2 regions of the Hydrogenophaga crocea genome follow, and region 1 is predicted to be linked to the other one. Evidence: predicted binding sites of a transcription regulator. Region 1 holds the regulator's gene; the other holds the start of a gene.
What was found. Region 1 encodes NrdR, which represses ribonucleotide reductase genes. Its sites were predicted from a motif close to CACNANATNTNGTG; they were not measured.
Positions count from the first base shown of each region.

Region 1 (14,676 bases):
GTCCAGGCGCGCGCGCTGCCAGCCCTCGCGTTCGGACGCCAGCTCGGCATGGCCGTGGATGGTCAGGCGCAGCGCGGGCCGGTTCTGCAGGGCCCGGGCCACGGCCTCGAGCTGTCGCCGGTCGTTGTCGTCGAGCGTGGCGCGGCCGGGCTCGAAGTCGATCTGGCTGGCGTCGGCACCGCCGCCGGCGAAGGCGTTGGCGATGAGCGAGAACGGCGCCGTGATGGCCTTGCCGATCAGGTTCACGATCACGCGCACGATGACCGGCCCGAGGCGGAACTGCGGGTCGTTGAGCGAGCCGCTGATGGGCAGGTTGATGTCGATCACGCCGTCGCGGTCGGCCAGCAGGGCCACCGCGAGCTTGACCGGCAGATTGGCGCTGCTGTTGGGATCGCGTTCGCCGAAGCTCAATTGGTTGAGCACGATCTGGTTGCTGGCATCGAGCTGGCCGTCGGGCTGGATGCGGTAGCGCACGTCCATGCTCAGCTTGCCGCGCTCGATGCCGTAGCCGGCGTACTTGGCGCTGTAGGGCGACAGCGGCGAGAGCTCGAGGTCGCGCACCAGGCCGCGCACGTCCATGGCGAGCGGTTGGGCCAGCGGGTTGATCTGGCCGCTCACGTCCAGCGTGGCCGTGCCCTCGGCGCGGCCCTTGAGCGACAGCTCGGCCAGCGCCAACGGCTGGCCGGGCGCGGGCGGGCGGTTGCTGAAGGCGCTCAGGGAGCCGGTCACCTCGCTCAGGTTGGCGGTGTAGTTGGGCCGCACGAAGCGGTCGGAGAAGCGCACGCGGCCATTGACCAGGCTGATCGGGCCGACGCGGATGTCGGGCGTGGGGCCCGAGGGTGCGGTCGCGGTCGCAGGGGCAGCCGTTGCAGGGGCCGCCGGTGCGGCGGCCGGAGGCGTGGCGGCCGATGGCGCCTCGGGCGGGGGCTTGAGCAGGCCTTGCAGGTTGATGCGCCCCTGCTCGTCGATCAGCACGCGCGCGAAGTAGTCGCTGAGCACCGTTTCGGCGACCTGCACCGAGGCGGCCTGGCCGGGCGCGCTGCGCACGCGCAGGCCGCGCACCTGCAGACTCTTCCAGGCAAGCAATTCTTCGTTGGGGTTCAGCGATTGGGCGCGCAGGTCTTCGAGCGCGGCCTCCACCGCGAGCTCGACCGTGGTGCCCGCCTCCGCCAGGCCCACGGCCACGTCACCGCGCAGGCTGGCGTCGGCGCGCAGCAGCTCGAAGTTCACGCGGTCGGCCAGGTAGGGCATGAAGGCGTGCAGCGGCAGCCGCTCCATCTGCGCGCGGCCCCGCGCGCCCGCGCCCACGCCCTGGCCTGGCAGTTGCAACTGGCCGTCGAAGGCAATGCGCCCGCCCTCGGCGGCGCGGCGGCCGCGGTCGCCGCGATCGAGCTGCAGCCGCAGGCTGATCGGCGCCGGCGGCGCGCGCACGGCCATGGGCTCAAGGTTCTGCAGGCGCAGCGACAGGGCCTGCACCGCGAGCGCCACCGGCCGCGGCGTGCTCTGATCGCTGAAGCGCAGGCGGCCGTCCTGCAGCTGGACCTCCTTGAGCAGCACGCGCCAGGGGTCGGGCGCGGGCGCCGCGGGGGCAGCGGGCCGGGCGGCAGCGGCCGAACGGGCGTCGGGCGTGGCGGCATCGCCGCGCAGCCAGTCCTGGGCCATCCAGCGGCCATCGGCGCGGCGCAGCACGTCGAGATCGGGCGCCTGAACGGCGATCTGCGCCACCTCGGCGCGCCGTGCAAGCAGGTCGACCTGTGCGCCCGCAACCGTGAGGCCCTGCAGGCGCGCGAGCGGCGCGCGCGCCGGGCCCAGGCGCAGGTCGGCCAGTTGCAGGCGCGTGGCGTCGAGCCGCAGGGCACCCGCGTCGGCGCCGGACGCCGCCCGCCAATCGAGCGCGAACTCGCCCTGCAGGCGGCCGTCGAGCGCGGGCACCAGCTGCTGCACGAGGTAGGGGCTGGCCACCGACAGGGGCAGCTCGCCCAACGTCAGGCGGGCCTGGGCCGCGCGGTCGGTGGCGCTGCCGCGCAGGCTCAGCGGGGTGTCGCCGAGCCGGGCGTGCAGTTCGACGGGGGCCGCCTGCTGCACCGGCCAGGCCAGGCCCGTGGCCTTCAGGCGCAGATCGGTCAGCGCCAGGTCGGCCGCGGGCTTCACGGCCGCGTCGCGCCAGCGCACGGTTGCGCCATCGACGCTGAACGCGTCGACCACCACCTGCCAGGCCGGCCGGGCGCCGGCGGGCGCGCCGGACGCCGGCGCCGCGGCCGGCCGCGGCGCCCCGCGCTGACCGGCCTCGGCCAGGCGCAGCAGGTTGATGCGCCCCTGCGCATCGCGCGACACGTCGAGCGAGGGCCCCTGCCAGGCGATGCGGGCGATCTCCACGCGTTGGCGCAGCGGCTCGGCGCGGCGCAGGTCCAGGTCGAGCCGCTGCCAGCCCAGCACGGGCTGGCCGGCCTCGGCCCAGCGCACGTCCGACAGGCCGATCTGCCCGGCGAGCACCAGGCTTGGCTCGGCGTGCGCCTCGAAGTCCAGGGTGAGGTCCAGGCTCAGCCGCGCGGCGGTGGGTTGCACCGGCAGCGAGCGCGGCCAGTAAGCCAGGTAAGGCCGCACGTCGAGCCCGGGCACCTGCAGCCGCACGCGCGTGCGGTGGTCGTCGGCGAAGGGCGTGGTGCTGGCGCGGCTGTCGAAGGCGCTGCCGTTGAGCGTGAAGGCCAGCCGCGGCTCGGTCACCACGTTGCGGCGCGAGCCGAGGTTGCTCAGGAACGGCACCGCGAGGTGCAGGCCTTCGAGCTGGTGGGTCACGCCGACCGGGGTGTCGACCCAGTCGAGCGCGCCATCGACCAGCTCGATGTTGAACACCGCGAAGCGCGGCAGGGGCTCGGGCTGGGCGTCGCCGGGCCGCTCGGGCCCGCGCAGGCGCTGAATCACGTCGTCCACATCGAGCCGCCCCTCGCCCAGGTGCCGCAGGTGCAGGCGGGGCGCTTCGAGCCGCAGTGCATCCACCACCGGCGCGAGGCGCAGCAGCGACTGCAGCTCCAGATCGACGAACAGGCGCTTGAACTCGAACTGCGGGCCCACATCGGCCGGATCGCCCGCGGCGCGCGCCACCCGCAAGCCCTCGAGCGCCAGGCTCAGCGACCAGGGCCGCAGGTCGACCCGCTCGAGCGTGAGCGTGCGCCCCAACAGCGCACTGCCCTGCTTCTCGATCTGCCACTTCAACAGCGGCGGCAACGCCAGCCAGAGCAGCCCCCACAACAACAGCAGCGAGGCAAGCGCCCAGGCCAGGCGGCGGGCCCAACGGCGGGCGGCAGAACCGGAAGCGGGATTCAAGGACAGGTCGGCGGCCATGGCGCGCAGTGTCGCGCAAGCCGTCGCCGCCCGGCATGACGGCCCCAGAAACAGAAACCCCGGCAGGGGGCACCTGCCGGGGCAGACGGCGGGCAACAAGGCACTTGCCGTCGGTTTTGGCGGTGGGAGGGTATGGGTCCCGCCAGCCTGGAAGCAAGAGATTGCTCCCGATGGGGGCCGACTTGCGGTTCGCCGCGCTGTCGGCAGATGCCGGACTTCAAGCCCGGCAGGCGAAGACTACGCCGGCCCGGGCCGCGGTTCAAGCCACGATCGTCGATCCGTCATGGAACTTTTCAATCGCGCCGGTTTCGCCCATTTTGTTGCGGTGGATGCGCGTTTCGCGAACCGAAAGGCAGGCACAAACCGACAAGCGGTCATCACGGCGTCATGTGGCGCAAGCCCGCGTCGCCATTGGGCCCGCGAGCGGAAAGATGACGAAACGCACGCAGGCCGGCAATCGCAAATGACAAATTGTTCTTTTGATCGAGGTTCAAAACATTGACTTGTTATTAACCCCTCCCTACCATCCGCCGACTTTTGCCCACGCGAGGGTAAACCCCCAACGCTGCCCGCAAGGGCTAACTCGACGCTTTGCCCCATGAAGCGTTCGATGGCGACCCCAACGACCGGTCGGCGGTGCCTGTGCGCCGCTGCCCGACCAGCAAGGAGCGATCCATGAGGACCAACTCGCAGACGCCGCAGAAGAGCACGCCCAGTGCCCTGGCAACGTCCCTGAAACACGCCGCGTCCGACGTGTACCAGGGTTTCCTGCACACCACCCAGAACGGCCTGGCCCTGCTCGGCACGGTCGCCGCGGTCACGCTGCTCGTGTTCGGCATGCGCGCCGACCTGCGCGCCAGCGCCGAGGAGCGGCTGCTGAGCTGGCTGCTGCAGCGCCAGGAGGCGCAGCAGGTGGTCGAGCGCGACGTCGAGGTCGAACCGACCGCGATCGAACGCGTCACCGCCACCAGCCTGCGCGACCTGACCGAGCAGCAGGCCAAGGTGACCCAGTGGCTCAGCCGCAAGTACCGCGTGGCTCCCGAGCCACTCGCGGCGCTCGTGACCGAGGCCTACAACATCGGCGAGCGCGCGCGCATCGACCCGACGCTGCTGCTGGCCGTGATGGCCATCGAGTCGCGCTTCAATCCCTTCGCGCAGAGCCCCGTGGGCGCACAGGGCCTGATGCAGGTGCTCACGCGGGTGCACACCGACAAATACGAAGACTTCGGCGGCGAGCTCGCGGCCTTCGACCCGCTGTCCAACCTGCGCGTGGGCGCCAAGGTGCTCGAAGACGCCGTCAAGCGCGCCGGCTCGGTGGAAGGCGGTCTGCGCCTCTACGTGGGCGCGGTCAGCAGCGACGGCGGCTGGTACATCGACCGCGTGATGGCCGAGCACCTGCGCATCAAGAGCGTGGCCATGGGCAAGCCCGTGCAGCGCTACGTGCCGCCGGCGCGCGCCATTCCCGTCAACGCCCCGGCCCCGTCGGTCGAGGTCGAGGCCGAGGTGCGCCCTGCGCCGCACACGGCCCTGCCGTCCTGATGCCCCTGGTGGGCATCGGTGCTCGGCTAAACTACGCGCCGGTACGCGACTGGCGATAGGCCACCACCCGCGCGAGCGGGTCGGCGGCTGACGTGGACCCCCGGAACGGCCAACGGCCACCCTCTCCGGGACAACCACTGGGAAGCGTGCTGCCCGCGCCGCAAGGCCGGGCGTTCCGCCGTTCGCCTGGGCAGCCCTTGTCACCGCGCAAGGTTCCACTCTCACAGGACTGCCATGTACGACCGCCGCATCCTCATCGAACAGACCGACCCCGAGCTGTTTGCCGCCATCCAGGCCGAAAACGCGCGCCAGGAACACCACATCGAGCTCATCGCGAGCGAGAACTACGCGAGCCCGGCCGTCATGGCCGCGCAGGGCACCCAGCTCACCAACAAGTACGCCGAAGGCTACCCGGGCAAGCGCTACTACGGCGGTTGTGAACACGTGGACGTGGCCGAGCAGCTCGCGATCGACCGCGTGAAGCAGCTCTTCGGCGCCGACGCCGCCAACGTGCAGGCCCACTGCGGCGCGTCCGCCAACGAGGCCGTGTTCCTGGCCTTCCTCAAGCCCGGCGACACCATCATGGGCATGAGCCTGGCCGAAGGCGGCCACCTCACGCACGGCATGCCGCTGAACATGTCGGGCAAGTGGTTCAACGTGGTGTCCTACGGCCTCAACGACAAGGAAGAGATCGACTACGACGCCATGGAGCGCAAGGCCCACGAGGCCAAGCCCAAGCTCATCGTGGCCGGCGCCTCGGCCTACAGCCTGCGCATCGACTTCGCGCGTTTCGCCAAGGTCGCCAAGGACGTGGGCGCGATCTTCATGGTCGACATGGCGCACTACGCCGGCCTGATCGCCGCCGGCGTGTACCCCAACCCCGTGCCGCACGCCGACGTGGTGACCTCCACCACCCACAAGAGCCTGCGCGGCCCGCGCGGCGGCATCATCCTGATGAAGGCCGAGCACGAGAAGGCCATCAACAGCGCCATCTTCCCGGGCCTGCAGGGCGGCCCGCTCATGCATGTGATCGCCGCCAAGGCCGTGGCCTTCAAGGAAGCGCTCGCGCCCGAGTTCAAGGCCTACCAGCAGCAGGTGGTCAGGAACGCGCAGATCGTGGCCGAGACGCTCACGCAGCGCGGCCTGCGCATCGTGAGCGGCCGCACCGAGAGCCACGTGATGCTGGTCGACCTGCGCGCCAAGGGCATCACCGGCAAAGAGGCCGAGGCCGTGCTGGGCCAGGCCCACATGACCATCAACAAGAACGCGATCCCCAACGACCCCGAGAAGCCCATGGTCACGAGCGGCGTGCGCATCGGCACGCCGGCCATGACCACGCGCGGCTTCAAGGACGAAGAGGCCCGCCTGACCGCCAACCTCGTGGCCGACGTGCTCGACAACCCGCGCGATCCGGCCAACATCGAGGCCGTGCGCGCCAAGGTCAACGCGCTGACCGCGCGCTTCCCGGTCTACCGCTGACCCTCGATGAAGTGCCCCTTCTGCGGCCACCTCGAGACGCAGGTCGTCGAGACCCGCGTGTCCGAAGAGGCGGATTTCATCCGCCGCCGCCGCCGTTGCGGGCACTGCGACAAGCGCTTCACCACCTACGAACGGCCCGAGGTCAGCTTCCCGGCGGTGGTGAAGAAGGACGGCCGCCGCGTCGACTACGTGCCGGGCAAGCTGCGCGCCTCGTTCGCGCTGGCGCTGCGCAAGCGCCCGGTGAGCACCGAGCAGGTCGATGCGGCCATTGAACGCATCGAAGAAAAGCTGCTCAACCTGGGCGCGCGCGAGGTGCCGGCCAACCGCATCGGCGAGATGGTGATGCGCGAACTCAAGAAGCTCGACAAGGTGGCCTATGTGCGCTTTGCGAGCGTCTACCGCAGCTTCGAAGACATCGACGAGTTCCGCGCGCTGGTCGATGAAGTCAAGCGCTGAACGCGGGCCATGAACGACGAGGCCCTGCTGCAGCGCGCCCTCGACCTGGCACACGGCGCGCTCGCCCTGAGCAACCCCAACCCCCGCGTGGGCTGCGTGCTGGCGCGCGCCGACGGCACGGTGATCGGCGAAGGCCACACCCAGCGCGCGGGTGAGGCCCATGCCGAGGTGATGGCCTTGCGCCAGGCGCGCGACAACGGCCACGACCTGCGCGGGAGCACCGCGTTCGTCACGCTCGAACCCTGTTCGCACCACGGCCGCACACCGCCCTGCTGCGACGCGCTCGTGGCCGCGGGCGTGGCGCGCGTGGTGGTCGCCACCACCGACCCCAATCCCCAGGTTGCCGGCAATGGCCTGCGCCGCCTGCGCGAAGCGGGCGTGCAGGTGGACCTGCTGCCGCCCGGGCACCCGCTGAGCCTGGGCTCGCGCCGCCTCAACATCGGCTTCTTCAGCCGCATGCTGCGCCAGCGCCCCTGGGTGCGCCTGAAGATCGCCGCCTCGCTCGACGGCATCACCGCCCTGCCCGATGGCCAGAGCCAGTGGATCACGGGCGAAGCCGCGCGCCACGACGGCCACCACTGGCGCGCGCGCGCCTGCGCCGTGCTCACGGGCGCGGGCACGGTGCTCGAAGACAATCCGCGGCTCGATGCGCGTGTGCCCGGCTTGGTGCGCCAGCCGCACCTGGTGGTGATCGACAGCCGGCTCGACACGCCCACCGAGGCCCGGTTGTTCGAGCCACCGGCCGAGCCGGGCCGGCGTGCCGTCTGGCTCTACCACGCGGGCGCGGCGCCCGAGCGCGTGGCCGCCCTGCAGGCCCGGGGCGCACAGACCACGGCGCTCGCCGGCGCCGGCGGCAAGGTCGATCTGGCCGCCGTGTTCGCCGACCTCGCGCGCCGCGAGGTCAACGAAGTGCACGTGGAAGCGGGCGCCAAGCTCAATGCCTCGTTGCTGCGCGAAGGCCAGGTCGACGAGCTGCTCGTGTACCTCGCGCCCTCGCTGCTCGGCCAGGGCGCGGGCATCGCGCCCTTCGGCCCGCTGCACAGCCTGGACCAGCGCGTGGCCCTGCAATGGCAGGCGCTGCAGCCCATCGGCGACGACCTTCGCGTCACGGCCCTGGTGCGGGGCCGTGACGCTTTTCTCTCGGCGCCCTCGACCGATCGGTCCGCTTAGTACACCTGAACTAGTGCGAGTTCAGTAGGCCTTTCGACTCTCGTCGCACGGCGCCACCGCCGGGACCTTGCGCACCGCCCCGCCCGGCGCCGCTGTGGACCATGCGCGGGTGATGCAAAGCCCCCCACCCAACCGCACACCCACCCGCGCCCGCCCCCGCGCCGGCGGCTTCACGCTCGTCGAACTGCTGGTCACCCTGGTGGTGCTGGCGCTGCTGATCAGCCTCGGCGTGCCGGCCTTTGCGGGCCTGTTGCGCCAGTGGCGGCTCGACGCCGCCGCCGACGCCTTCGCGGGCGACATGCGGCTCGCCCGCAGCACGGCCACCCGGGTCTCGCGCAACGTCGAGGTGTGCGTGCAGAACGGCAACGGCGGCTGCGGCGCTCAGACCAACTGGGCCCGGGGCTGGCTGGTCTTCATCGACCTCAACGCCGACCACCAGCTCAACGCCGGCGACACCGTGGTGGCCCAGCGCGGGCCCCAGAGCGGCATCGCGAGCATGACCTACAGCGGCCCGGCCGCGAACCGGCTCTCCTTCCGACCCAATGGCACGCTCAACAGCAGCAAGGGCCTCACCATGAGCCTGCTCGCCGCCGGCACGGCCGGCGAAGGCCGCACCGTCACCCTCAATGCCATCGGGCGGTCCTATGTCAGCAAGACACCCTGAGCGCGGTGTCCGAACCACCCGGCAACGCGGCACGGGCCTGATCGAGGTGCTGGTGGCCATCGCGGTGATGAGCTTCGGCCTGCTCGCCATGGCCCGGCTCGGGGCATCGGCACTGCTCCACCAGAAGGCTGCGCAGATGCGCCTCACCGGCGTCTCGCTCGCCCAGTACTACGTCGAACGCGCACGCCTGAACGTGTACGGATTCGATCTGGGCGCCTACGACATCGCGTTCGGGGCAACGCCCGCCGGCAGCGTCCCCGGCCTGAACGCCGACGCCCCGGACACCGACGCAGCCCGCAACGTGGCGGCAGCTGACCGGCAAGCCTTTCTGCAACTGGTGGCCAAGGCCTTGCCGGAGGGCGCGGCCGAAGTCGTCTCGCGACCGAGCGCGCAGGCGCGCGAGCTCGACATCTGGCTGCTCTGGCGCGACACGTCGATCGATCCGGCCAACAGCCTGGACGGCGCGGCCCGGCACGCGTGCAACAAGGACCTGAGCGAGAGCGACCGCGACGGCCGCAGCTGCATGCACTTCCGGGTGGGCCTGTGAAGCGGCTGCGCACCGGACCCCGCCCCCAACGCGGCCTCACGCTCGTGGAGCTGATGGTGGCGCTCGCCCTGGGCCTCTTCGTCACCGGGGTGGCCAGCCTCACCTACCTGCAAACTGCCAGCGCGGCGCGCTATGGCGCGCTCGCATCCGAGATGAACGAGGAAGGCGCGCTCGCGCTTCAGGTGCTGCGCAGCCAGATCGCGCTCGCCGGCTACTCGTCGCTGGACGCATCGGGCAAGCGCGTGTTCACCGACCTGCCCGTCTGGGGGTGCGACAAGGGCTTCGCGGACACCGGCGGTGCGTTCGGCGCGCCAGGCACCTGCAACACCGGCGGCCCGTCCAACGACGCCATCGCCATCGGCTACGAAGCCAGCCTGCTCAACAGCATGGCGCTGCTGCCCGTACCCGGCCAGCCGCCCGCCCCGGGCAACTGCACCGGCACCGCCATCGCAGCGAACGCGGCGGGGGTATTCCTTGCCGATCACCGCTTCTACGTGGACGACGACGTCAACAGGACGCCGTCCTTGTTCTGCCGCGGCGGCACGGGCGGCGGCCAGCGCAGCACCGCGGCCCTGGTGCCCAATGTGGAGCGCCTGCGTCTGCGCTACGCCATCACCCGGGCCACGACCGCTGGTGCCATTGCGCCCCACCAGGTCACCGGCATCGTCGAGGCCTCCGCGCTGGTCACGGCGGACGACTGGGCCCGGGTGGCCGCGGTCGAGGTCTGCGTGCTCGTGCGCTCGGCCCGGCCCGTGGCGGCCGACGGCCAGACCCTGGCCCAGCTCACCCGCCACGTCGCGTGCGATGGCACGGTCCAAACGGCGACCGACCGCTACCTGCGCCGAGCCTACCGGGCCCTGGTGCCGTTGCCGAACGCGCGACCCGCGATCCCCCGGCCTTACGAGGCCAGCGGCGGTTCGGTCGCCAACCCCTACGCGGGCCTCGCACCATGACGCGTTCGCGCAGCCCGTGCCGCGGACCGGCACCCGTGGGCGGGCAGCACGGCACTGTGCTGCCCGTGGTCTTGTTCCTGCTCACCGTGCTGGCCCTGGCCGGCTTGTTCGCGGCCCGGCGCAGCGCCACGGTGGAAGAGATCGCCAACAACAGCCGCATGGGCGAGGTCGCCCGCCTGGCGGCCGAAAGCGCCCTGCGCTACTGCGAGGCGGTGGTCATCGATGCCGTCGAGGACGGCACGCTCTACGACAACGCCGTCAAGGCCAGGCTCGTGACGGCGCCCCCCTTGAGCGATGCCGGCGATGCCCAGGCCCGGTGGGCCGCGATCGGCAACTGGGTGCCGGGCGCCGCCTCGCTCATCGAGGTGCCCGCGCCGGTGGACTCGCTCAGCACCGAACCGGCCAGCGCGCCGGCGCCGACCTGCATGGCCGAGGCCATGACCCGCAGCCGCTACCTCGTGACCGCACGCGGGCTGTCGGCGGGCGCCGCCATCGATCCCGCCACCGGCGCCCTGGTGGGCCTGGCGGGCAGCGAGGTCTGGCTGCAGGCCATCGTGTCGCCCACCCTTCCCGTTCGGTCAGCCTCAGGAGCCGGTTATGAGTGAGTTGAATGCGCCACGCCCGCCCCGGTTTCGACACGGCCTGCACGGGCTGATCGCGCTGCTGCCGCTGCTGCTGATCGGGGCCGCGGCCCGGGCACAGCCCGCCGAGCATCCTTTGATGGTCGGTGCGGTGGGGGCCAAGCCGATCCTGATGGTCACGCTCGACAACTCGGGGTCCATGGCCTTCCCCATGCAGGACGACTACAACATCACGCAACAGGACTACGGCAGCGGCGGGCAGATCGTGCACGGCGGCTACTGGCAGGCCATGCGCTCGAGCGAAGCCAACCCGCTGTACTACAACCCGCGCGTCACCTACCGCCCCCGCGTGGACGCCCTGGGCCAGCCGGTGCCCGTCAACGACGGGCTCGTGTTCGTCAGCAACCAGGACAGCGTGGGCTATTCGCGCTACCTGTTCGCGCCCTCGCGCGAGTCCCTGCGCGACACGCCTGCGCTGGTGGTGCGAAGCGACGAACTGCCCCGCCCGACCTACGACCTCGCGCAGCTCCAGGACAGCACGCAGTTCTGGAGCGCCTTCACCAACGGCGCCATCAGCGCCTATGTGCCCCGGCACGTCAAGCTCACGGCGGCCGACGTTCGCACCGGCGCCCCGCCGGTCTTCAGCTACGTGGTGTGCAGCAGGCTGGGCTTCAAGGGCGTGCCCTTGAACCGGCCCGATCTCGCCAGGAACATCGGCGGGCAATTCTGCGACGCGGGCACCACCGTCGACGTGGTCTACGGCTCGTCGGCCAGCATTCCCCTGCCGGTCGACCACCACCGCAGCGATTGCGGTCCCGCGAGCTGCACCACGGCCCAGGAAACCGCCAACATCCTGACCTGGTTCCGTTACCACCGCGACCGCATGTCGGCCGCCGCCACGGCCCTGGGTCTGGCACTGAGCGACAAGCGCCTCGACCGGCAGGTCCGCATCGGTTACCTGCCGATCAACGACCTCGGATCGGCGATCGGCCTTCGGCCCGGCGTCACGGTGGACAAGCCCAAGGTCCTGCGCGGCGCGCGCGACTGGCAAACCGGGTCGGCCGACAACCAGGCCTTGTACGACTGGCTGTACTTCAGCACCCCCTTCGGCGGCACGCCGCTGCACAACGCGCTCGACAAGGTCGCCGGCTACCTGCGCGTCCCGTCCGACGCCTTGGAAAACCCCTGGGCGCGCGACCCCGGCAAGCCCGCCGGCGCGGCCAACCCCGAGATGGGTTGCCGCCGGGCCTACAACCTCGTGCTGTCCGATGGCGGCTGGTCCAACGGCACCGCCACGAACGGGGGCAGCGACGACGACAGCCAGGCCGGCAAGACCTTCACCGGCACTGGCCGCAATGGCCTGCCCCCGCCTGCGCTGGCCTACGACCCCAAAGGCTCGGCCAGCCCGCGCGGCCTCTACATCCCCTACCCGGGGGTCTCCAGCGGCACGCTCGCCGACCTGACGGCGCACTACCACTGGAACGAAGACCTGCGCCCGAACCTCGCCAACGAGGTGCCCACGCAGCCGGGCAAGCCCACGTTCTGGCAGAACATGACCACCTACACCGTGGGCTACATGGTGCAACCCTCGGGCAAGATGCGACGGCTCGACGGTTCGCTCGCCACCAGCGGCCTCACCTTCGAGCAGATCGACCAGTACCGGGCGCAATTCCTGCAGAACCCGGGCACCGCCACGCCCCCGAGCTGGCCCACCGTCACCAACACCGCGGCCGACCTGCCGCCCGCCCACATCGACGACTTCATCCAGGCCGGCTACACGGGCGGCGCGCGCAGCTTCAGCATATACAAGACCGAAGACCTGCTGACCGTGTTCAACGCCATCCTGGCGGACATCCTGAACGCCTCGGGCAACGACGCGGGCATCGCCTTGGGCACCACGTCCGCAGGCTCGGTCGAAGGCTCCCTGGCCACGCGCCTGAGGTACGGCGTCACGTACCGGACCAACGACAACGCCGGCGACGTCACCGCCATGCGACTCGACGCGAAGGGAGAGCCGCTGCTGCTCGACCAGAACGCGAGCGGCCAGGCGCTCAGCCCCGCGAGCACCACCTACTGGTCGGCCCAGGCCATGCTGCCCCCGCCCGATCAGCGCAAGGTCTACAGCCTCGACGACAACGGCAGCGGCTTCGAATTCAAAGGCGCCTTGACCAACCTGCCCGCGGGCATCCGGGCCTATCTGCAGGCGGGCGCCCGCGCCGCCTACCTGCCCGGCGGCCCGGGCTTCGTCGACTACCTGCGCGGCAAGGACCCGGTGGTCGACACGGCGAACCAGCTGTACCGCTTGCGCGGCAGCTCGCGCATGGGCGCGATCGTCAACAGCCCGCCGGTGCTTCAGAGCGCGGCCCAGCACCTGGGCTACGACGATCCCGCCAGCACGGTGAGCGGCAAAACCGCCTACGCCGGCTTTCTCGCGCAAACCGGCCCGCTGAGCGACACCCTGTTCGTGGCGACCAACGCCGGCGTGGTGCACGCCCTCGACGCCGCCCAAGGCAGCGAGCGGGCCGCCTACATGCCCCGGCGCAGCATGAAGCGGCTACTCGACCAGGCCGACAGCGACCGCGGGTTCCGCTACGTGCTCGACGGCCCGCTGTCCCTCAACGACGTCTACGACGGCCGTTCTTGGATCCCGCTCGTGGTGGGCAGCGGTGGCCGCGGCGAACGCCTGGTCTACGGCCTGCGGGCCCCGAAGGACGCACCGGACACCGACCCGCTCACGGCCGCCAACTTCCTGTGGGAAACCGGGCCCGACGTCATGGACACGACCAACGACGGTGACAACACACCCTTTGCCAGCGGCCACATGACCACCCCTGCACGCAGCGGCCAGACCGACTCGGGCGACTGGGTCGTGGTTCTCAGCAGCGGCCATTACAACGGCCAGGCCGACGGCGGCCGGCACGGGCTCGTCGTGCTCAACGCCCTGACCGGCGCGGTGATCCGCACGATCGCCCTGCCTGCGGCGTACCCGGCGGGACGCGGTCTGGGCGGCGTGACCCTGGTGCGCGACGCCCGCTGGCGCGTCGTCGCCGCCTACGCCGGCGACGCCAACGGCCACCTGTGGCGCTTCGACCTGCGCGGCGCGCCGGCCAACTGGAAGGTGGCTTATGGCCAACCGCTGTTCACGACCGAACACCACCGCCCCATCTACGGTGCCCCCGCGTGGCAGGCCCACCCCGGGGGCGGCACCATCGTCGTGGTGGGCACCGGCATGCTGCTCGACGACAGCGACCCGGGCGACACCGCGCAGCGCGAAAGCGTCTACGGCATCTGGGATCCCACCTCGCGCCAGGACGGCACGCCAGACCCGGCCTTCGTGCCCGTGACCGCCGATCAACTGCTGCAGCAGGACATGCTGGAGCAACAGGCCGAGGTGGGCGGCAACCGCTTCTACCGGCTCACGCGCCGCAAGATCGACTGGACCGCCCACCCGCCCGCCTACCGCGGCTGGAAGTTCATGCTCGGCGGGCGCTATGCCGGCGAACGCTCGATCGCCCCGGTGGTGAATGCGGGCTCGAGCGTGGTGCTGACCACGGTGGTGATCAACCAGAACAGCGCCGGCGCCGAGAACTGCGAGACCCCGGCAACGCCGCTCAGCGCGGTGTATGTCTTCAACGCCCTCGATGGCGAAGGCAAGCCGGCCTTCGACGTCGACCACGACGGGCGGCTCGACGCGGTGTCCGCGGTGTTCTCCACCACCGGCGGCTTCGGTCGCGGCAGCGGCTTCGTCAACCGGCTGACCCCGTCGGAAATGAGCGCCGCCCAAAAGGGCCTGACCCGTGTGGCCGGCCGGGACGGCGAAGCGCCGCCCGAGAACACGTCCTGCCTTGGCGGGCGCTGGAGCATCGTCGGCCTGGGTGGGGCCCTCGACAGCGGCGTCAACTGCCCCGGCCGCTGGAGCCGCCAGCAGTACACGCTCACGAGGCT
Region 1 covers NZ_CP049989.1:912,060-926,735, reverse strand. The annotation lists gene G9Q37_RS04420 (DUF748 domain-containing protein) at 1-3,342, opposite strand, end outside; gene G9Q37_RS04415 (transglycosylase SLT domain-containing protein) at 4,018-4,881, shown strand; gene glyA (serine hydroxymethyltransferase) at 5,116-6,360, shown strand; gene nrdR (transcriptional regulator NrdR) at 6,367-6,816, shown strand; gene ribD (bifunctional diaminohydroxyphosphoribosylaminopyrimidine deaminase/5-amino-6-(5-phosphoribosylamino)uracil reductase RibD) at 6,826-7,986, shown strand; gene G9Q37_RS04395 (GspH/FimT family protein) at 8,099-8,650, shown strand; gene G9Q37_RS04390 (type IV pilus modification PilV family protein) at 8,631-9,197, shown strand; gene G9Q37_RS04385 (PilW family protein) at 9,194-10,150, shown strand; gene G9Q37_RS04380 (pilus assembly PilX family protein) at 10,147-10,755, shown strand; gene G9Q37_RS04375 (pilus assembly protein) at 10,748-14,676, shown strand, end outside.

Region 2 (14,676 bases), 1.7 Mb from region 1:
ATCCACGAACTGATGCCCGACGGCAGCGTGCGCCACCTGCCCTACCGCACCGAAGACTTCCACTTCGGCGCCAACCGCTTCGATACCACCGCCTGGGGCGACCTCGGCCACGCGGGCTTTCGCCTGCACTACCCGCTCAACAACGTCGCCTACAAGGACGAGCTCGTGGTGTTCCTGGGCGCGAGCTACTTCCGCGCGCTCGGTGCGCAGCAGCAGTACGGGCTGTCGGCGCGCGGGCTCGCGGTCGACACCGCGGGCGGCAACGGCGAGGAATTCCCGCGCTTTTCCGAGTTCTGGATCCAGCGCCCCGCACCCGACGCCAAGGCGCTCACGGTCTTCGCGCTGCTCGAGTCGCCGCGCGTGACCGGTGCCTACCGCTTCGACATCCGCCCCGGCTTCAACACCACCCTGGGCGTGCGCGCCCGGCTGTTCGCGCGCGATGGCGCAGCCCCCATCAAGACCCTGGGCGTGGCCCCGCTCACGAGCATGTTCCTGTCGGGCGAGAACCAGCCCATGGCGAGCGACTTCCGCCCCGAGGTGCACGACTCCGACGGCCTGATGCTGGCCACCGGCGAGGGCGAATGGCTGTGGCGGCCGCTGCAGCGCCCGGCCACGCCGCAGGTGAGCTCGTTCACCACCACCGACCCCCGCGGCTTCGGCCTCATGCAGCGCGACCGCCGCTTCTCGAGCTACGAAGACGTGGAGGCGCGCTACGAGCGCCGCCCCAGCGCCTGGATCACGCCGCGCGGCGCCTGGGGCGCGGGCCGTGTCGAGCTGGTGCAGTTGCCCACGCCCGACGAGACGCACGACAACATCGTGGCCTACTGGGTGCCCGCGCAGCCGCTGGTGGCGGGCCAGCCGCTCGAATTCGCCTACGACATCGCCTGGCAGGGCGACGAGCAGCAGCGCCCGCCCTCGAGCTGGGTGACACAGAGCCGCCGCGGCCATGGTTACACCCGGCTCAGCGCCCAGGAACAGGCCGCTCAGCCGCAGTACGTGCTCGATTTCGCCGGCCCTGCGATCGACGCCCTGCCCCCCAATGCCGACGTGCGTGCCGTGGTCAGCGCCAACGCCAACGGCCGCGTCATCCAGGCCATCGCCTACCCGAACCCGGCCACGCGCAGCTGGCGCGTGAGCCTGCGCGTCACGCGCATCGATCCCACGCAGCCCGTCGAGCTGCGCGCCTTCCTGCAACACCAGCAACACACCGTGAGCGAAACATGGACGCACCTGCTTCTGCCCGAATGAACCTGCGCAGCACCCTGCGCGAGGAGCGCCACCCGAACGCGGTGACGGCCCCGCCGATCCACCGCGGCTCCATGGTGCCGCGTCCCTGGCGCGGTTTCTGGAACAGCGTGGGCACCGCGCTGCTGAGCACCGCGAGCGACCTGCTGCCGCCCTACGGCCAGCGCGCCGCGCGCGTGCAGGAGCCGCGCGAGCCCTGGCAGGGTGCGGCGAACCGCCGCCGCGCGGTGTTCGCCGCACTCACGCTGGCCTGGACGGTGATGGCCGCGATGATGTTCTCGCACCTGCAGCCCGAAGAGGGCAACCCCTGGCTGCAGGCTGGGCAGCTGGTGCTGTTCGTGACGCTTTCGGCCTGGGTGCTGACCGGTTTCGTCACCGCGCTCATGGGTTTCTGGGTCTCGCTGTTCGGTGACAAGCACACGCTGCGCGCGGCCGACGTGCGCGGCCACGCCATGAACCCCGAGGCGCGCACCGCCATCATCATGCCGATCTGCAACGAAGACGTGGCCACCGTCTTCGCCGGCCTGCGCGCCACCTGCGATTCGCTCGCCGCCACCGGCGAGGCCCGCGTGTTCGACGTCTTCGTGCTGTCCGACAGTTACGACCCGGCGATCCAGCGCGCCGAGCGCGCCGCCTGGGAAAACCTGCGCACCGAACTCGCCACCCAGAGCGGCCGCGCCTCGGTCGAGGTGTACTACCGGCTGCGCACGCGCCGCACCCACCGCAAGGCCGGCAACGTGGCCGACTTCTGCCGCCGCTGGGGCAAGGACTACCGCTACATGATCGTGCTCGACGCCGACAGCGTCATGAGCGGCAACTGCTTGGTCGACATGGTCAAGCTCATGGAAGCGAATCCGCGCGCCGGCATCATCCAGACCGCCACCCAGGCCGTGGGCCACGCCACGCTGCACGCGCGCGCGCAGCAGTTCGCCTCGCGCGTCACGGGCCGCCTGTTCACGCTGGGCATGCAGTTCTGGCAGCTCGGCGAATCGCACTACTGGGGCCACAACGCCATCATCCGCGTCGAGCCCTTCATGCAGCACTGCGCGCTCGCGCCCATCCCGGGCAAGGGCGGCATGTCGGGCGGCATCATGTCGCACGACTTCGTCGAAGCCGCGCTGATGCGCCGCGCCGGCTACCACGTGTGGCTGGTGTCCGACCTGCAGGGCAGCTACGAACAGCAGCCGCCCGACCTGCTGAGCGAACTGCAGCGCGACCGCCGCTGGTGCCAGGGCAACCTGCAGAACGCCCGCCTGATGGCCGAGCCCGGCATCCACCGCGTGCACCGCAGCATGTTCGCCATCGGCGCCATGTCCTACCTGTCGGCGCCGCTGTGGCTGGCCTTCCTGGCCTTCGGCACCGCGCTGTGGGTGACCGACCAGACCGTGGTGCCGAGCTGGGACGCCGTGCCCATGGAGCTGCGCGGCCTGTGGGTGTGGACGCTGTGCCTGCTGTTCATGCCGCGCGTGCTCGGCCTGGTGGCCGTGTTCCTCAAGCGCGAACAGCGCCAGTTCGGCGGTGGCCGCACCCTGGTGATGAGCGCCGTGATCGAGACCGGCCTGGCGCTGCTGCAGGCGCCCATCCGCATGCTCGCGCACTCGCTGTTCGTGCTGGTGGCGCTCACCGGCATCAAGCTCGAATGGAAGTCGCCCCCGCGCGAAGCCAATGGCATCGGCTGGATCGACGCGGCCCAGCGCCTGGCCCCCATGAGCGTGGTGATCGGCCTGATGGGCGTGGGCGTGGCCCTGCTCAACGCCGACGCCCTGCTCTGGCTGGCCCCGGTGGCGCTGCCGCTGCTGCTGGCCATTCCGCTCACCGTGGCCACCAGCCATGTCGACCTGGGCGCCTGGATGCGCTCGCGCGGCGTGCTGCTGATCCCCGAGGAGTCGTGGTCCCCCGCGGTGCTGCGCAGCGCCTGGCGCCACGCCAGCCGGCTGGCGCTCAAGGCCGCCTGAGACCGGCAGGCCGCCGCCTCACTCCCGGTCGGGCGTGCGCAGGTAGCGCGCGTCCGACCACGTGGCCAGCCACTGCGGCACGAAGGCCACGAACACCGCGACCAGCAGGCCGGTGAGAAACGCATCGCCCCAGGCCATCAACCAGGCCGCGACCAACGCCTGGTCCGCCGCCACCGGATGGGCCCATTGCATGAGCGCGCCGGCCGCGAAGCCGGCCAGCGCGGTGCCGATGAAGCCGCGGCCGAGCGTGTAGACAAAGGGGTTGGGCGGCAGCCAGCGCCGCAGCACGGCCCCGATGCCCAGCACCAGCGTGGCTGGCACCACACCCAGCCACCAGAGGCGGCCCACCGCGTCCAGCGCACCACCCGACCCGAGCAGCCAGACCAGCGCGGCCACCGCGGCCAGCACGGGCACCGCGAGCGGCCAACCCAGCATCAGCACCAGCAGGCTCGCGCCCGAGAGCTGGATGCGCAGCCCCGCCGGCATGAGCTGCGGCGTGAGCCACAGCAGCGGCAGCAGCACCAGCGCGCCGAGCGCGGGCGTGAGCAATGGCCCGCGCAGCAGCCGCCAGGGGCGCAGCGCGAGCGCGAGCATCAGGGCCAGCGCGGTGCCGGCGGTTTCGATCAGGGGCCACATGCGCCGCAGTATGCGAGCGAGCGGGCCGGGCGGGTTTGACGCGGGTCAGCCCATGCCGGGCAGCTTGGGCAGGCCCTTCATGCCGCCCATGCGCTTCATCATCTTCATGAGGCCGCCGCCCTTCATCTTCTTCATCATGTCGCGCATCTGCTCGAACTCCTTGAGCAGGCGGTTGACTTCCTGCACGTGCACGCCGGCGCCGGCGGCGATGCGGCGCTTGCGCGTGGCCTTGATGAGATCGGGCTTGCGGCGCTCGGTGGGCGTCATGCTGCAGATGATGCCTTCCTTGCGCTTGATGTCTTTCTCGGCGCGCGAGAGGTCGGCCTCACCCGCCTTGGCCGCGAGCTGCGCGGGCAGCTTGTCGATCAGGTTCGACAGCCCGCCCATCTGCTTCATCTGGCGCAACTGCTCCAGGAAATCCTCGAGGTCGAAGCCTTCGCCGCTCTTGACCTTGGCCGCGAGCTTCTGTGCCGCGGCCATGTCCACGCCGGCGGTGACCTGTTCGACCAGGGCCACGATGTCGCCCATGCCGAGCACGCGCTGCGCGTGGCGGTCGGCGTCGAACACCTCGAGACCGTCGATCTTCTCGGACACGCCAGCGAACTTGATCGGCACGCCCGTGACCGAGCGCACCGACAGCGCCGCACCGCCGCGCGCGTCGCCGTCGAGCTTGGTGAGCACGATGCCGGTGAGCGGCAGCGCCTCCTTGAAGGCCTTGGCGGTGTTGACCGCGTCCTGGCCCTGCATGGCGTCGACCACGAACAGCGTCTCCACCGGCTTGAGCACGGCGTGCAGTTCCTGGATCTCGCGCATCAGCGCCTCGTCGATCGCGAGCCGGCCCGCGGTGTCGACCAGCAGCACCTCGAAGTGGTGGCGGCGCGCGTGGTCGAGCGCGGCGCGCGCGATGTCGGCGGGCTTCTGGTCGGGCGTGCTGGGGAACCACTCGGCGCCGGCCTGGGCGGTCACGGTCTTGAGCTGTTCGATGGCCGCGGGGCGGTAGACGTCGCCCGACACGGTGAGCACCTTCTTCTTGCGCTTCTCGATCAGGTGGCGCGCGAGCTTGGCGGTGGTGGTGGTCTTGCCCGCGCCCTGCAGGCCGGCCATGAGGATCACCGCGGGCGGCTGGGCCGCGAGGTTGAGGTCGGCCACGCCCTCGCCCATGGTGGCGGCGAGTTCGCGGTTGACGATACCGACCAGCGCCTGACCCGGCGTGAGCGAACCCACCACATCAGCGCCCAGGGCCTTGTCCTTCACGCGCGCGATGAAGTCGCGCACCACGGGCAGCGCCACGTCGGCCTCGAGCAGCGCCATGCGCACCTCGCGCAGCATGTCGCTGACGTTGCTTTCGGTGATGCGCGCCTGCCCGCGCATCTCCTTGACGATGCGTGACAGGCGTTCGGACAGGGCGGAGGCCATGGGCTGAGCTCGGTGTGAGGGGATGGAGGGTGGCCGCGGCAGCGGCCGCGGGCCGGGGCGCAGGCGGCCGGGCATTCGCGGCCGGAGGCACCGTTAAGATGTGCGGGTGATTTTAGTGCCCTGCCCCAGCCCACGGTCATGAACCTGCTGCCCCAACTGGCGCTGAACCTGCCGGCGGCGGTGCTGTCGGCCGTCACCGCGCTGGCCTATGCGCTGGCGCCCTGGGCCTATCCCCGCATGGGCGCCCTGCAAGCGCGCGCGGTGCTGGGCATCACCTGGGGTCTGCACCTGCTGGCGCTGCTCACCGGGCTCATGAGCGACCCGGTGCGTTTCGGCTTCGCGCCCGCGCTGTCGGTCACGGCCTGGCTGGTGCTCACCGTCTACCTGGTCGAAACCCGCTTCTACCCGCAACTGCGTGCACGCTGGACCCTCTCGGCGCTGGGCGCGGCCGTGATGTTGCTGGCGCTGCTCTTTCCGGGCGCCCACCACCCGGCGCTGCCCTCCGTCTGGATGCCGCTGCACTGGGCGCTGGGCATCGCCTCCTACGGGCTGATCGCGGCCGCGGTGGTGCACGCGCTGCTGATGCAGCGCGCCGAACGGGCCATGCGCAGCGGCCAGGCGAACGAGGCGGCCATGCCGCTGCTCACGCTCGAGCGCCTGACCTTCCGCTTCGTGGCCGCCGGCTTCGTGCTGCTGAGCCTCACGCTGGCCGCGGGCTGGTACTTCTCGGAACTCGTCAACCAGCGCATGGTGTGGAACCACAAGGCCGTGTTCTCGGTGCTGGCCTGGCTCACCATGGGCGTGCTGCTCTGGGGCCGCTGGCGCCTGGGCTGGCGCGGGCGCATGGCGGTGCGCATGCTCTACCTCGGTGCGGGCTTTCTGCTGCTCGGCTACGTGGGGTCGCGCTTCGTGCTCGAGGTGCTGCTGCAGCGCGCCGTGTAGACCCCCTGGATACTGCCCGCATGAAATACCTGCTCGTGATCGCCGTGGTGATGGTCGCCTTCTGGATCTGGCGCAACAACCGGCGCGCCGAGGCGGCCGAACGCGCCGCACAGCGCCCCGCCCCCCGCCCGGCCGGCCAGCCGGTGACCATGGTGGCCTGCCGCGTCTGCGGCACCCACCTGCCGCAGACCGAAGCCGTGACCGGACGCCAGGGCAGCTATTGCAGCGCCGAACACCGCCAACGGCTCGAAGGCCCCGCCGGCTGATCGCACCATGCCTTCCGACGACAGCTCCCAGTTCGCCACCTCCTGGTACTCGGCTTTCGAAAGCCCGGTCAACCGCTCGCGCGAGCAACGCCACCAGGCCTTCGTGCGCCTGTGGCGCGCCTTCATGCGTGCACGCATGGTGGTGGCGCTGGTGATCCTGGGCCTGCAGGTGTTCCTGCTGCTGGGCGGCGGCAACGGCTCGATCGGGCTCACCACGCTGGCCTCGCTGCACCTGCTGGCCTGCGTGCTGGTCATGCTGTTCTGGCGGCCGGCCGAACACGGCCGCGCGCCCAGCCTGCAATGGCTGTTCACCATCGGCGTCGACGTGGCGGTGTTCGCCGCGCTGCAGTACTTCGACGCCAGCACCATCAGCTTCACGCCGCTGTTCGCGCTGCCGGTGTTGCTCGGCGCCATCCTGGGCCCCTTGCTCATGGGCCTGGGCACGGCCGCCGCGGTCACGCTGCTGATGCTGGCCGAGGCCTGGATCGCGCCCGGGCATGGCGCGGCCGACGCCACGCGCCTGCTGCAGGCGGGCCTCACCGGCACCGGCTTCTTCGTGGTCGCGGTGCTGGCCCACCAGCTCGCGCTGCGGCTGGCCCGCGAAGAGGCGGTGTCGGCCAGCAACCAGGCCGCCGCGCGGGCCCAGGCCGCGGTCAATGAGGTGATCATCGAAACGCTGGGCGTGGGTGTGCTGGTGATCGATCCGCACGGCGTGGTGCGCAACGCCAACCCGGCCGCGCGCGCCATGCTCATGGGCGAAGGCTTCCCGGCCGGTGCCAAGCTGCTGCTGTCGGCGCGACCGAGCTGGGCCCACCTGGCGGCGCTGGTGCAGGAGAGCTTCGCGATCGACGCCGCGCTCGAAACCGAAACCACCATCGACCACGCCGACCGGCCCAACCAGCGCCTGCACGCGCGCACCCAGCTCACGCCCGTGATGGGCGAGCGCGGCGCGCTGTGCGTGCTGTTCCTCGAAGACCTGCGCGAGGTCGAGGCGCGGGTGCGCACCGAAAAGCTCGCGTCCATGGGCCGCATGTCGGCCGCGGTGGCGCACGAGATCCGCAACCCGCTGTCGGCGATCACGCAGGCCAACGCGCTGCTCGACGAGGAGGTGAAGACGCCCGAGCACAAGCGGCTCACGCGCATGATCGACCAGAACGCGCAACGCCTCTCGCGCATCGTCGACGACATCCTCAACGTGGCGCGGCCCCAGCCGAACCGGGCCGACGGCCAGACCAGCCCGGTGCCGCTCGACAGCGTGATGCGCCAGGTGACCGGTGAATGGTCGCGCCAGAACCAGGTCGCGCAGGCGCTGGGCGTGCACCTGCACGCGGGCCAGGGGCAGGTGGTCTTCGACCCCGAGCACCTGCGCCGCCTGCTTGTGAACCTGCTCGACAACGCGCTGCGCCACGCCAGCGGCAAGCCCGCCTCGATCCGCGTGATCACCCAACCCAGCGGCGGCCACCTGCGCATCTCGGTCTGGAGCGACGGCGGCCCGCTCGAGGCCACCGTGCACAAGCACCTGTTCGAGCCCTTCTTCTCGTCCGAGAGCCGTTCCAGCGGCCTGGGCCTCTACATCTGCCGTGAGCTCTGCGAGCGCTACGGCGCCGAAATCGCCTACCAGCGCTCACGCCTGGACCAGCGCGAGGGCAACGAGTTCTTCGTCCTGATCCCCGCGGTGCGCAGCGGCAGCGCCGCCCCCGCGCGCGACGCCGGCCACCAGCAGAGCCTGCCCTACCCGGCCGAGCCTGGCGATCTCGAACGCACCATCGTCGACCCCCTGCGCTCGGGACGCCCGCCGCTGGCCGCGTCCTGAGCCCGAGCGCCGCCCGCATGCCTTCGCCCACGCCGAGTGCCTCCATCCTGGTCGTCGACGACGAGCCGGACCTGCGCACGCTGTACGAACTCACGCTGCTGCGCGAGGGCCATGCCGTGACCACCGCGGCCGACCTGCAACAGGCGCGCGAGCAGCTCGCCAGCCGCCGCTTCGACGTGCTGATCTCCGACATGCAGCTGCCCGACGGCCTGGGCCTGTCGCTGCTGCGCGAGGTCGCCGAGCGCCAGCGCAGCGAGAAGTGCATCGTCATCACCGCGCACGGCTCGGCCGAGAACGCCGTTGAATCGCTCAAGGCCGGCGCCTTCGACTACCTCACCAAACCGGTCGATCTGCGCCAGCTGCGCAGCGCCGTGAGCGCCGCGCTGCTGAGCCAGCGCGCGCCGGCCGCGGCGCCCAACGAACCCCAGCGCGTCGCGCCGCCGCCGCCGTCGGGCGTGCGCGCGCTCGAACGCATCGTGGGCCGCTCGTCCAGCATCGTGCAGATCAAGGGCCGCATCGAGAAGGTCGCCACCAGCATGGCGCCGGTGCTCATCCTGGGCGAATCGGGCACCGGCAAGGAGCTGGTGGCGCGCGCGGTGCACGAATGCAGCCACCGCGCACACGGCCCGTTCATCGCGGTCAACTGCGGCGCCATTCCCGAGAACCTGATCGAGGCCGAGTTCTTCGGCGCGCGCAAAGGCGCCTACACCGGTGCCAGCGCCGACCGCGAAGGCTACTTCCAGGCCGCGCACGGCGGCACCCTCTTCCTCGACGAGATCGGCGACCTGCCGCTGGCCATGCAGGCCAAGCTGCTGCGCGTGATCCAGGAGCGCCGCGTGCGCGCCCTGGGCGCGGTGCAGGAAGAAGCGGTCGACGTGCGCCTGGTCAGCGCCACGCACCGCGACCTGCCCGCGCTGGTGCAGGCGGGCCAGTTCCGGCAAGACCTCTACTACCGCCTCAACGTCATCGGCCTGCGCACCCCCGCGCTGCGCGACCGGCCCGAGGACCTGCCCGAGCTCGCGCACGCGCTGCTCGTGCGCCTGTGCCACGACGCGGGTCAGGCCGTGCCCGACCTGTCGCCCGCGGCCCTGCACTGGCTGCAGTCGCGCGAGCTGCCGGGCAACGTGCGCGAACTCGAAAACCTGCTGCAGCGCGCGCTCGCGCTGTCCAGCGGCGCGGTGCTGCACCCGGCCGATTTCGGCGAGATCAGCGACACCATCCCCGACACCCTGGTCGATCCCCTGCCTGCCGCCGTGGACGCGTTCGCGCGGCCCTCCGCGGCGAGCGATGCGCGCGATGCGGCGCTGCCCGACGACCTGCAACGCTACCTCGACGAGCAGGAGCGCCGCGTGCTGCTGCAGGCGCTGCAGGCCTGCGGCTTCAACCGCACCGCGGCCGCGGCCCGGCTCGGGCTGAACCTGCGGCAGATGCGCTACCGCATCCAGCGCCTGGGCATCATGCTGCCCGGCGCCGCCGGCGGCGCCGACACCGAAGCCGGCGATGTCTGAGGCCTGGCAGCGGGGCTGGTGGGCCGGTGCCCAAGCCCTGGGCTCGCCCAACTTCGGTGCGCGGCCAGCGCACACCGCCATCGACCTCGTGGTGGTGCACTCCATCAGCCTGCCGCCCGGCGAGTTCGGCGGCGACGCGGTGGAGCGGCTGTTCACGAACCGCCTCGACTGGGACGCCCACCCCTACTTCCAGACCATCCGCGGCATCGAGGTCTCGGCGCACTTCTTCGTGCGCCGCGACGGCCGCGTGCAGCAGTTCGTGTCCACGCTCGACCGCGCGTGGCACGCGGGCCGCTCGGCCTGGCGGGGCCGCGAGAACTGCAACGACTTTTCCATTGGCATCGAACTCGAAGGCCTGGAAGGTGGCACCTTCGAAGACGCGCAGTACACGGCACTGGCCCGCGTGTTCCGCGCCTTGGCCGCGCACCACCCGCTGACACAGGTCGTGGGCCACGAACACATCGCGCCCGGCCGCAAGCAAGACCCCGGCGCGGGCTTCGATTGGTGCCGTTTGCGCCACACGCTCGGCTGGTCGGCCACGTGTTTTCCCGAGGTCGAAAAAAAATTCATCGGCAGCGCCCCGGCGATGCCTTCGAACAGCGCCTGAACGCCGAATGCAGGCGCCATGCGGGCCGCCACGGCAAAACGCCCTGCAAGGCGCGTCGCCACTGCGTTCGCGCGCCGATCCGCACGCGGGAACTGAGGCCCTGGCGGGTGTGGGGAATGGCCCTCGGCGATACCATGCAGGGGTAGCTCAAGCACACGCGTAAAACGCTAGCGGTAGTGCCTTGAAGCCCCCCTACACACCAGATATAGTGTGCCCCCAGAGATGCTCGTGGGCGCGCACAAAGGCCCGGCCCGCCGACCGCAACGGGCATGCAGCGGGCATCGACACCAGCCACCCAATAAAGAAACCCGACCGGACCGCAAGAGGAACCATGCTGACCGCCACCACCCCCCAGACCCCTCCGCAATCGACTGCCCGGCCGGCCAGCGGCATGCCCAGCGGCGGCAGCACCGGCAGCGCTTCGCTCTACGCGCAGTACCAGATCATCCGCCGCAACGGCGCGGTGGTGCCCTTCGAGCCCAGCAAGATCGCCGTGGCCATGATGAAGGCTTTCCTGGCGGTGCACGGCACCCAGGGCGCGGCCTCGGCCAGCGTGCGCGAAACCGTGGACGAGCTGACCCAGAACGTGGTGCGCGCGCTGCTGCGCTCGCGCCCGGGTGGCGGCACCTTCCACATCGAAGACGTGCAGGACCAGGCCGAGCTCGGCCTGATGCGCAGCGGCCACCATGAAGTGGCGCGCGCCTACGTGCTCTACCGCGAACGCCGCGCCGCCGAGCGCGCCAGCCAGGCCGCCGCCGCGCGCGCCAACGAGCCGGTGCTGCACGTGATCGACAATGGCCAGCGCGTGCCGCTCGACGTCGAGGCCCTCACCCGCCTGCTCACCGACGCCTGCGCCGGCCTGGGCGCCGACGTGAAGGCCGAGCCCATCGTGGCCGAGACCAAGCGCAACCTGTACGACGGCGTGCCGATGGAAGAGGTCTACAAGGCCGCCATCCTCGCCGCGCGCACGCTGATCGAAAAAGACCCCGACTACACCTACGCCACCGCGCGCCTGCTGCTGCACACCATCGTCAAGGAGATCCTGGGCGAAGAAGTGCCGCGCGAGCAGATGGGCCAGCGCTACGCCGATTACTTCCCCGGCTTCATCAAGAAGGGCGTGGACAACGAGCTGCTCAACCCCGACCTGCTGCAGTTCGACCTGGCCCGCCTGGGCGCCGCGCTCAAGCCCGAGCGCGACCTGCAGTTCGACTACCTCGGTCTGCAAACCCTCTACGACCGCTACTTCCTGCACGTGCGCAAGTCGCGCATCGAACTGCCCCAGGCCTTCTTCATGCGCGTGGCCATGGGCCTGTCGCTCAACGAAATCGACCGCGAAGCGCGCGCCATCGAGTTCTACGAGATCCTGTCCACCTTCGACTTCATGAGCAGCACGCCCACGCTGTTCAACAGCGGCACGCTGCGCTCGCAGCTCTCGAGCTGCTACCTCACCACGGTGCCCGACGACCTCGACGGCATCTACGAGTCGATCAAGGAAAACGCCCTGCTGTCGAAGTTCGCGGGCGGCCTGGGCAACGACTGGACCCGCGTGCGCGCACTCGGCAGCCACATCAAGGGCACCAACGGCGAATCGCAGGGCGTGGTGCCCTTCCTGAAGGTGGTCAACGACACGGCCGTGGCCGTGAACCAGGGCGGCAAGCGCAAGGGCGCGGTCTGCACCTACCTCGAGACCTGGCACCTCGACATCGAGGAATTCCTCGAGCTGCGCAAGAACACCGGCGACGACCGCCGCCGCACCCACGACATGAACACCGCGAACTGGATTCCGGACCTGTTCATGAAGCGCGTGCTGGAAAAAGGCGAGTGGAGCCTGTTTTCGCCCTCCAACACCCCCGATCTGCACGACAAGTTCGGCACCGACTTCGAAAAGGCCTATGTGGCCTACGAAGAAAAGGCCGCGCGCGGCGAGATCAAGCCCTACAAGAAGGTGCCCGCCACCGACCTGTGGCGCAAGATGCTCTCGATGCTGTTCGAGACCGGCCACCCCTGGATCACCTTCAAGGACGCCTGCAACGTGCGCAGCCCGCAGCAGCACGCCGGCGTGGTGCACAGCTCCAACCTCTGCACCGAGATCACGCTCAACACCAGCGACAGCGAAACCGCGGTCTGCAACCTGGGCTCGGTCAACTTGCTGCGCCACCTCAAAGACGGTGAAAACGGCAAGGTGCTCGACCACGACAAGCTCAAGCGCACCATCGCCACCGCGATGCGCATGCTCGACAACGTGATCGACATCAACTACTACGCGGTCAAGAAGGCGCGCGACTCCAACCTGCGCCACCGCCCTGTGGGCCTGGGCATCATGGGCTTCCAGGACGCGCTGTACGAGCTGCGCCTGCCCTACGCCTCCAACGAAGCGGTGGAGTTCGCCGACCGCTCGATGGAAGCCGTCTGCTACTACGCCTACTGGGCCTCGACCGAACTCGCCAAGGAGCGCGGCCGCTACAGCAGCTTCAAAGGCTCGCTGTGGGACAAGGGCATCCTGCCGCCCGACACGCTCGACCTGCTGGCGCGCGAGCGCGGCGGCTACGTCGACGTCGACCGCTCCACCAGCCTCGACTGGGAAGCCCTGCGCCGCAAGATCGCGCAGGACGGCATGCGCAACTCCAACTGCGTGGCCATCGCGCCGACCGCGACCATCTCCAACATCATCGGCGTGGACGCCTCGATCGAGCCCTGCTTCGGCAACCTCTCGGTCAAGTCGAACCTGTCGGGCGAGTTCACCGTCATCAACAGCTACCTCGTCAAGGACCTCAAGCGCCTGGGCCTGTGGGACGACGTGATGGTGATGGACCTCAAGCACTTCGACGGTTCGCTGCGCCCCATCGACCGCGTGCCGCAGGACGTGAAGGCGCTCTACGCCACCGCGTTCGAGGTCGAGCCGGTGTGGCTGGTGGAGGCCGCCGCCCGCCGCCAGAAATGGATCGACCAGGCGCAGAGCCTGAACATCTACATGGCCGGCGCCTCGGGCAAGAAGCTCGACGAGACCTACAAGCTCGCCTGGCTGCGCGGCCTCAAGACCACCTATTACCTGCGCACCACCTCGGCCACGCAGGTCGAGAAATCGACCGGCCGCACGGGCCAGCTCAACGCCGTGTCGGTGACGCCGAGCGCACCGGCCGCGGCCGCTGCGAGCAGCGCTGCGATGGCGAGCGAACCCGCCACCGATGTGAAGTTCTGCGCCATCGACGACCCGGGCTGCGAGGCTTGCCAGTGATTGCATCGCGTGCAATCGAAGTGCGTCGCGCTGCATTGCATCGATTCATTCGATGCAGCATCGCAACAAAATTTGATCGCACGCGCGCTGATCGCTTTGCAATTCGCACAGACACTTTGATAATCCGCTGAATCGGACCGACCCTATGTTGACCTGGGAAGAACCCACAACACCCCATTCGCCATCGAAGCAGAACCCGAACGCCGCCAGCGAATCGGATCTGCAAGCTGCAGTGACCGCTGAAGCAAAGCATGGCGAGAGCGCAGCGCAGCGCCGCATCAACGTCGCGGACAAGCGCATCATCAACGGCCAGACCGACGTCAACCAGCTCGTCCCCTTCAAGTACAAGTGGGCCTGGGAGAAGTACCTGGCCACCTGCGCCAACCACTGGATGCCGCAGGAAGTGAACATGAGCCGCGACATCGCGCTCTGGAAAGACCCCAACGGCCTGACCGAAGACGAGCGCCGCATCGTCAAGCGCAACCTCGGCTTCTTCGTCACCGCCGACTCGCTGGCCGCCAACAACATCGTGCTGGGCACCTACCGGCACATCACGGCGCCCGAGTGCCGCCAGTTCCTGCTGCGCCAGGCCTTCGAAGAGGCCATCCACACGCACGCCTACCAGTACATCGTGGAGTCGCTCGGCCTCGACGAGGGCGAGATCTTCAACGCCTACAACGAAGTCCAGGCCATCCGCGACAAGGACGAGTTCCTGATCCCGTTCATCGACGCGATCATGGACCCCAACTTCCACACCGGCACGCCCGAGAACGACCAGAAGCTGCTCAAGAGCCTGATCGTGTTCGCCTGCCTCATGGAAGGCCTGTTCTTCTACGTCGGCTTCACCCAGATCCTGGCGCTGGGCCGGCAGAACAAGATGACCGGCGCCGCCGAGCAGTACCAGTACATCCTGCGCGACGAGTCGATGCACTGCAATTTCGGCATCGACCTGATCAACGCGATCAAGATGGAGAACCCGCTGCTCTGGACGCCCGAGTTCAAGGCCGAGATCAAGGGCCTGTTCCTCAAGGCCGTCGACCTCGAATACCGCTA
Region 2 covers NZ_CP049989.1:2,631,798-2,646,473, forward strand. The annotation lists gene G9Q37_RS12435 (OpgD/OpgG family glucan biosynthesis protein) at 1-1,248, shown strand, start outside; gene mdoH (glucans biosynthesis glucosyltransferase MdoH) at 1,245-3,200, shown strand; gene G9Q37_RS12445 (hypothetical protein) at 3,219-3,836, opposite strand; gene ffh (signal recognition particle protein) at 3,882-5,252, opposite strand; gene G9Q37_RS12455 (cytochrome C assembly family protein) at 5,391-6,194, shown strand; gene G9Q37_RS12460 (PP0621 family protein) at 6,215-6,460, shown strand; gene G9Q37_RS12465 (sensor histidine kinase) at 6,468-8,273, shown strand; gene G9Q37_RS12470 (sigma-54-dependent transcriptional regulator) at 8,291-9,781, shown strand; gene ampD (1,6-anhydro-N-acetylmuramyl-L-alanine amidase AmpD) at 9,774-10,388, shown strand; gene G9Q37_RS12480 (ribonucleoside-diphosphate reductase subunit alpha) at 10,780-13,623, shown strand; gene G9Q37_RS12485 (ribonucleotide-diphosphate reductase subunit beta) at 13,769-14,676, shown strand, end outside.
Region 2: a site for NrdR is predicted at 10,586-10,599, ahead of G9Q37_RS12480 (ribonucleoside-diphosphate reductase subunit alpha). Genes of this name have one in related genera too.